DNA from 2 places in the Pontibacillus salicampi genome. Region 1 is predicted to be linked to the other one. Evidence: predicted binding sites of a transcription regulator. Region 1 holds the regulator's gene; the other holds the start of a gene.
The links. Region 1 encodes LexA, which represses DNA repair genes until DNA is damaged. Its sites were predicted from a motif close to CGAACATATGTTCG; they were not measured.
Positions count from the first base shown of each region.

Region 2: ACFFGV_RS06435 (YolD-like family protein) is a predicted target of LexA. The motif match lies at 1,369-1,382, and genes of this name have one in related genera.

Region 1 covers NZ_JBHLTP010000012.1:168,262-171,692, forward strand. Annotated here, with positions in the region: gene ACFFGV_RS15570 (DUF896 domain-containing protein) at 1-130, opposite strand, end outside; gene ACFFGV_RS15575 (YneB family resolvase-like protein) at 263-913, opposite strand; gene lexA (transcriptional repressor LexA) at 1,209-1,838, shown strand; gene ACFFGV_RS15585 (BA5345 family protein) at 2,021-2,659, opposite strand; gene glnA (type I glutamate--ammonia ligase) at 2,867-3,431, opposite strand, start outside.
Region 2 covers NZ_JBHLTP010000003.1:958,585-962,015, reverse strand. Annotated here, with positions in the region: gene ACFFGV_RS06445 (exonuclease SbcCD subunit D) at 1-484, opposite strand, end outside; gene ACFFGV_RS06440 (PilZ domain-containing protein) at 613-996, opposite strand; gene ACFFGV_RS06435 (YolD-like family protein) at 1,438-1,764, shown strand; gene ACFFGV_RS06430 (YjcZ family sporulation protein) at 1,845-1,961, shown strand; gene ACFFGV_RS06425 (YozE family protein) at 2,150-2,371, opposite strand; gene tatC (twin-arginine translocase subunit TatC) at 2,462-3,184, opposite strand; gene ACFFGV_RS06415 (twin-arginine translocase TatA/TatE family subunit) at 3,308-3,431, opposite strand, start outside.

The sequences.
Region 1 (3,431 bases):
ACTTACGGACATTTTTCAAATATTCCTGACGTAATGATTGTTGTTCTTCTTTTTCTGTATTGGTTAAGCCTTCACTTTTAGATTTATTAGCAAGTGTATTAATACGATCTAATTTGTCTTGAGATAGCATAAACATTCTCCTTTATGATAAAACTTGTCCTCTCACCTATTTGAGCATCTTATTTCGTTTGTGGACTCATTGGAAAAAGGCAAGTTCGATTTATATCGATGCTTGCCTTGCGCATGCTTTATAATAACGTGATTAATCGTTTTTTTCAAGTAATTGAACTTCTCTGTACCGCCTGTGAACCGTTGCTTTAGAGACATCATGTCCCATTCCTCTTAGCGTTGCAGCAATTTCATGGAAGGTAAGCCCGTTATCTCTTAGTCTTACTACTTCCTCTACTGGAAATTCCTTTTTTTCCCGTCCCTTCGCGAGGTGTTGATTAGAAAGATTAGCAGAAGGATCATACCCTTCCTCTATAGCCTTTCTCATTCCCCGCTTTATTTTCAGGTTGTGAATCTTTCTTTGATATTCCTCAACAACTCCAACGATTTGCAGCACCATAGAATCTGACTCAGAAAGCTGTAACGCTCCATTATGAGCAACAGAATAAATAGGGATATTTAGCTTATTCAGTTGATGAAACAAGGCTATTTTGGTGTTTCCTCGACCTAGTCTTGTTTCATCCTGAATAAGTAACATATTCGCTTCCTCGGCGGTGAATAGGCTTAACACTTCAAATATCCCATCTCTTTCCACATCATATCCACTCGCTTGCTCCTCAATTACCTTTATTACTTCGAAATCATTGGCTTCTGCTAGTTCGAGAAGCTCCTGTCGTTGTCGTTTCAAAGATGATACTTGTGTTTCTTTCTCTGTACTCACCCGGCAATAAATAACTGCTTTCATATGCTCTCCTTACTTTCCGTCTAACTTAACGAATTACTCAAAGTCTATTAACTCGTCACCATAGCATAATACATAAATCCCAAGCTCGCCACAAATAATAGAATATAAGCAATGTCTAGTTTTGATAGATTTTGAAACATATGATCCCCTCCGATAAGAACTTTTGTTCGCTTCTGTATTCTATTATATACGAACATCCGTTCTTGTCAACTATTTTTGCGAACGAATGTTTGTATATCCTTACCAAGCGTGGTACAATGTAGGTAATAAAGAATATGTACGAGGTGTAGTGAATATGACAAAACTATCGAAAAGGCAGGAAACAATACTAGATTTCATTAAAGATCGTGTACTAGAAAAAGGATATCCGCCTTCCGTTCGTGAAATTGGCGAAGCAGTCGGCCTTGCATCTAGTTCTACAGTGCATGGTCACCTGGCACGATTAGAGAAAAAAGGATACATTCGACGTGACCCTACTAAGCCTAGAGCAATTGAAGTACTAGAATTAGAGGAGGAAGGTGCAAACCAAATCCCTAGAGGAGAGGCGACCTATGCTCCTGTCATTGGTAAGGTCACTGCAGGCATGCCGATTACAGCAATTGAAAACATTGAAGAATATGTCCCGTTACCAGACACACTGGCGACCCAGGATGATGAAGTATTTGTACTTGTTGTTCAAGGTGAAAGTATGATTGAAGCAGGGATTTTAGATGGAGATATGGTCATCGTACGAAGACAGCAAACTGCTCAAAACGGTGATATTGTCGTTGCGATGACAGAGGATGAAGAAGCAACTGTAAAACGGTTCTTCAAGGAATCCAATCATATTCGACTGCAGCCAGAAAACGCTACGATGGAACCTATCATCGTACAAAACATTTCTATTTTAGGACGTGTTGTCGGGCTGTATCGAAATATTCACTAATTACTAACCATAAACGATGTAATGACAAACACCCTGATGGAAATACCATCAGGGTGTTTTTTCAGAAATCTTTTCCATACTCTTCTAAGACCTAGAAACCCCCATAAATCATGAGGTAATAGTAACTAGAAAGAAGAGGCTGACGAACCTCATCAATGAGTGTTTACCTACCTATGTATCGATTAGCTGCTGCTTCTTTGTTCGTGCAATAAATCCTTCAATACATTCGTCATAAAGTATTGAGCATTTTTAGAATAATACGTTTTGGAACGAGTGACCAAGAAACAGGTTATTACATTCGCTAATAAGAATAGAAATGCTATCACTACGTTTGTTCCAGCAAACAGATAATAGCAGGAAATGGCTAAACAGATAATCAACGATAATTGAAGAATCCCAAGCTCATGTGTCCTGGTTAATAGATAAGCATACCGTTCAGCCAAATAATCCATTTTATGTTTTTCCTTAACATTTGCAAGAGCACTTTGCCACATATACTCTATTTGGAAGTATTTTCGTTCTATGGCATCCTCCTCAATAGCAATACCAACAGCGCTAAGCTCTGATAGTATTTCCTCTGACACCTGTCTAGAGCGATTTAATAGAATCCAATCCATCGCAAAATAAATCTGATGCACTAGATAACCTGCAATTACTCCAATCGAAACGGCCGTAAGCAAGGCAACAATTACTTCCTGTGGCGGCACGTTATTATAGGTTATCGGCTTGTATGCTAAGAGCCTATTAAGTACAGCACCATAAAAGATAACAATCCAGCCAGGTATTCCCCATCTAATTAAATACTTACTTTCCAAATGCATATCGTTCCTCCTCTCTTTTACATTTTACAATTCTGCCATGCTTTGGTAAATCATGTTTCTTATCCCGTGTCCTTGAATTATGGATTATGCTCTTTCATATTGTTCGGAGTTGCTACTAAGTATTAATAAGTTACTGATGCAAAGCATGAAAAGAGCCCTTGATCGTAAAACATCAAGAGCTCCTTACATATTAAAATAAAAATAGTATTAATAAGTGGATAGATACTGCTCACGTTCCCAAGGGTGAACTTGTGTACGGAACATATCCCATTCGATCTCTTTTGACTCAATAAAATGCTCATATAGGTGTTCACCTAAAGCGTCGACCATTGTTTTATCCTGTTTCAAGAGGTCAAGCGCTTGAGCAAGCGTAGCAGGCAAATCCTGTACACCATTACGTTCCCGCTCTTCTTTATCCATTACGTAGATATTACGATCTACTGGTGTTGGTGCCTGTAAATCATTCTCCACACCATCCAGACCTGATGCTAATAGTACTGCCATGGCTAGATATGGATTCGCAGCAGGGTCAACAGAACGAACCTCGATACGTGTACTCATGCCACGGGATGCTGGAATACGAATAAGCGGGCTACGGTTTTGCCCTGACCATGCAACATAGCATGGAGCTTCGTATCCAGGTACGAGACGTTTATAGGAATTAACGGTCGGATTAGTCACAGCAGTAAAGTTCGTTGCATGCTTTATAACACCCGCAATAAACTGATAAGCTGTTTTGCTTAACTGCTGGTCACCATTCTCATCAAAGAAG
Region 2 (3,431 bases), on a different contig from region 1:
GAATATTTGTCAGAACCGCTTCCATTGCTTGGTGATGCGTCACGATAGCGTCATCCTCAAAAGCCCGCCTGGCATCAGCAGGTTCCATGTATGGAATCAAATAAAAATGAACACTACCAAATTCATCCTGAAGCGTTACTGGTGTCGTACACCCCTCGATATGGGTTTGCAGATATAATTGCTGTCGTCGAAACATTTCACTTCCGAAATGCAGCCGGTCTGAGCTATCATGATTGCCTGTTATTGCTAAGACAGGTATCCCCAAATCAAATATCATTTCCGTCAGCGTGTTATTTAATAACTCTACTGCTTCTTTAGGTGGTACAGCCCGGTCATATAAATCTCCTGCAATAATAATGACATCTGGCTGTTCCTCTATTATTAATGCCCTTATTCGATTTAATACGTAGGCTTGATCCTCTGTCATATGAAGCTGATGAACCAATTTACCTAGGTGCCAATCAGCGGTATGTAGTATTTTCATATGAATCTCCTTCCTCTATTCCTATCACACATATCATAAGCGATATCTGTACAATTGGAAACGGTTCGCTCCACTTATTAACCTAATCACTAGGTAAAAAAAAGAACAGCACAACATGCTGTTCCAGTTCATCTTATGTGGTTAAGTAATTGTAATAAATGCTCACTTTTCTTCGTTTCACTTCCAAATGCCATTCCAGCACGGTTTTCTTTTTCCTCTTGTCTAATCCAGGCTAGTTTACCAGTTAATTGAATTCTTTGCTTGTTCCAGTAAAAGTGAATGGATATTAATTCTTCGCTCACCAACGGCAGATCATTTGATGTTACAAATTGCAATCCACCCTCGCTAATATCTATTACTTCCCCCTGAATGGCATTCATATGACGATCTCTCATCAGTGTAAAGGAATGCATCACTCCCTCTAATGAAGGGGTGAGCTGGTAGCGAGGGTAAGCACGTCGTTCCATCGCTATCGGGGATGAGGAATGAACGACGCTATCCTTCTTGAACATGTAATCGACTCCCACGCATAAAATATCACTCTATTATGCATCTTAACAAAAATAAGGGGGACAGCCAACTCCATTTTTAATGTCATGTAAATTTTATTAATATTTTTTAGTGATACGAAGGTAGCTTTTGAGCGGCTAATATATTTTCCTTTACAAACGTTCTCATCTGCTTCCGCAGATAGCAATATGCATATACATTCTCTCGTGTTACAGAACAAATTTTTATCTTCCTTTTTGTACATGTCCCATCATTGGCTATATATACAATCTCTAAAGTAGTATTCATTTGATCCATAACAGATTGTCGCTGCATACTTCATCACCTTCCTTCTGTTATTATACACGAACATTCGTTCCTTTACCATTGAAAAACAAACATTTGTTCGTATATAATAACAGTATATGAGCGAACCATATTTCCGAGAAGAAGGGGAGAATAATATGTCACTGCGAGACAGAGGCACCATTAAATGGACATCTATGATGCTGCCGGAACACGTTCAAATATTAAAAGACATGTGGGAGGAAGATAAACTGGAGAAAGCCCCAGAGCTAGATGAGCAAGCGTTGGAGGAATTAAACACTGCCATTATGACAGCATTTGAAAACCAGCAGGAAATTCATTTACACATGTACCATAACGGATCGTTTCACGAATATCATGGGTTTGTCCAAAAGCTCTTACCGCAGCAGCGAGCGATTAAGCTTATCACAATGGATAACAGCACATACACTATTCAAATTGCTTCCATCATCCAAATAAGCTAAGAGGGAAACATGAAATGCCCATACGCTTTTCCTGCCAATTTCATATAGTATAGTACCTTATGAAAAAAGGAGGGATTCTCATGAGTTATGGTTGTGGCTACGGTGGAGGATACGGCGGCTATGGTTATGGAGGTTTTGTGTTAATTGTAGTTCTATTCATCCTTTTGATTATTGTTGGAGCTACATTCGTTTACTAATAAACACGCATTACCGCCCTTTTAGGCGGTAGTCGTGTTTTTTTTTATTGCCGCAGGCTCTATTCCAGACGTTTGTCATTAATACGTTTTTTAAAACCCTACGAATCACCATTGACTAGTTCCAGACAGTATCACATACAAAATGCCGTATCCCAAATTGAGATACGGCATTTGTTAGTTAGCTGTAATTACACTAATTCTTCTAATTGATATTTGTCCCATATATCATCAAACGTTCTGAGGGCCGATGCGAAAGGTGCGTTGCCCTCCAGATATCGACTAATTTCCTCATAGGATTTAGATTGCTTTGGGAAGCTGTGATCATAAAAAATCCAGTCAGCTAGGTTACTTTCTTCATCCGGATTTTCCTTTCCTCTAAACGTCATCATGTAATGATAAAATGACTTCATGATTTACCTCCCCTACACCGAAGATTCTCTGTTAATTATTAGTTATATCATGATTTGTTATATAAAACAATCCAATGAACGGGGTGAAACTCAGGTGTCTTCAGACAATGCTTCACTCAACTTACGGTCTCTTCTACGTTGCACCACACTTGAAAGCATAATGGATACTTCATACAAGACAATGAGCGGGAAAGCTACAACGAGTTGTAAAATAAAGTCAGGAGGCGAAATCATAGTACCTATAATGACGAGTACAAAATATGCGTATTTCCTCACTTTCCGTAGCACCATCGGATTGACAATACCAAGACTGGTTAAAAACATCACGATAATGGGTATTTCAAAGAAAATGGCGAACGGCAACGTTACCCGCACCAAAAATTTGAAATACTTCTCGACTGTAAACATCGTTTGAAACATATCCTGTCCAAGAGAGAGGAGAAAATTAAAGATTAACGGCTGGATAAGAAAATACCCAAATGCCAACCCACCTAGAAATAATAAGAAGATAGCTGGTATGTAGCTTAACGAGACCTTCTGTTCCTTCGGAGTTAATGCCGGCTTTACAAACAACCAGATTTGTAAAGATAAAATAGGCAAGGTACCAGTAATAGCTACCATACTAGCCAGCATAAGGTAAATCCACAGAATATCGAAAGGACCTAATACCGTTAGCTGGTAATCAATATTATTAACAAAATATTGATATATTTCTTCTACAAAGACAAATCCGGCAATAAAAAAAACAACAAAGAAACCGAAGATCCATAACAACCTTGTTCTTAATTCTTCTAAGTGCTCTGTGTAATTCATTTCTTGATCTGTGTACTGATAATCGTTTGGCAAGAAGTCCACCTCCTCTATATGTCTGTACTATAAGCAAATAAAGAAGATGTAAGAATGCGTTTCGCCTCTTACATCTTCTTATCGTTTAGATTATGTGTTTTTATCCTGGTCCTGGTTTACTTTCTTCGAATCACTATCAGAATCAGAAACGACATCAGATGCTGCTTTTTTAAACTCTCGTAAGGAACCTCCTACCGCTTTGCCGATATCAGGC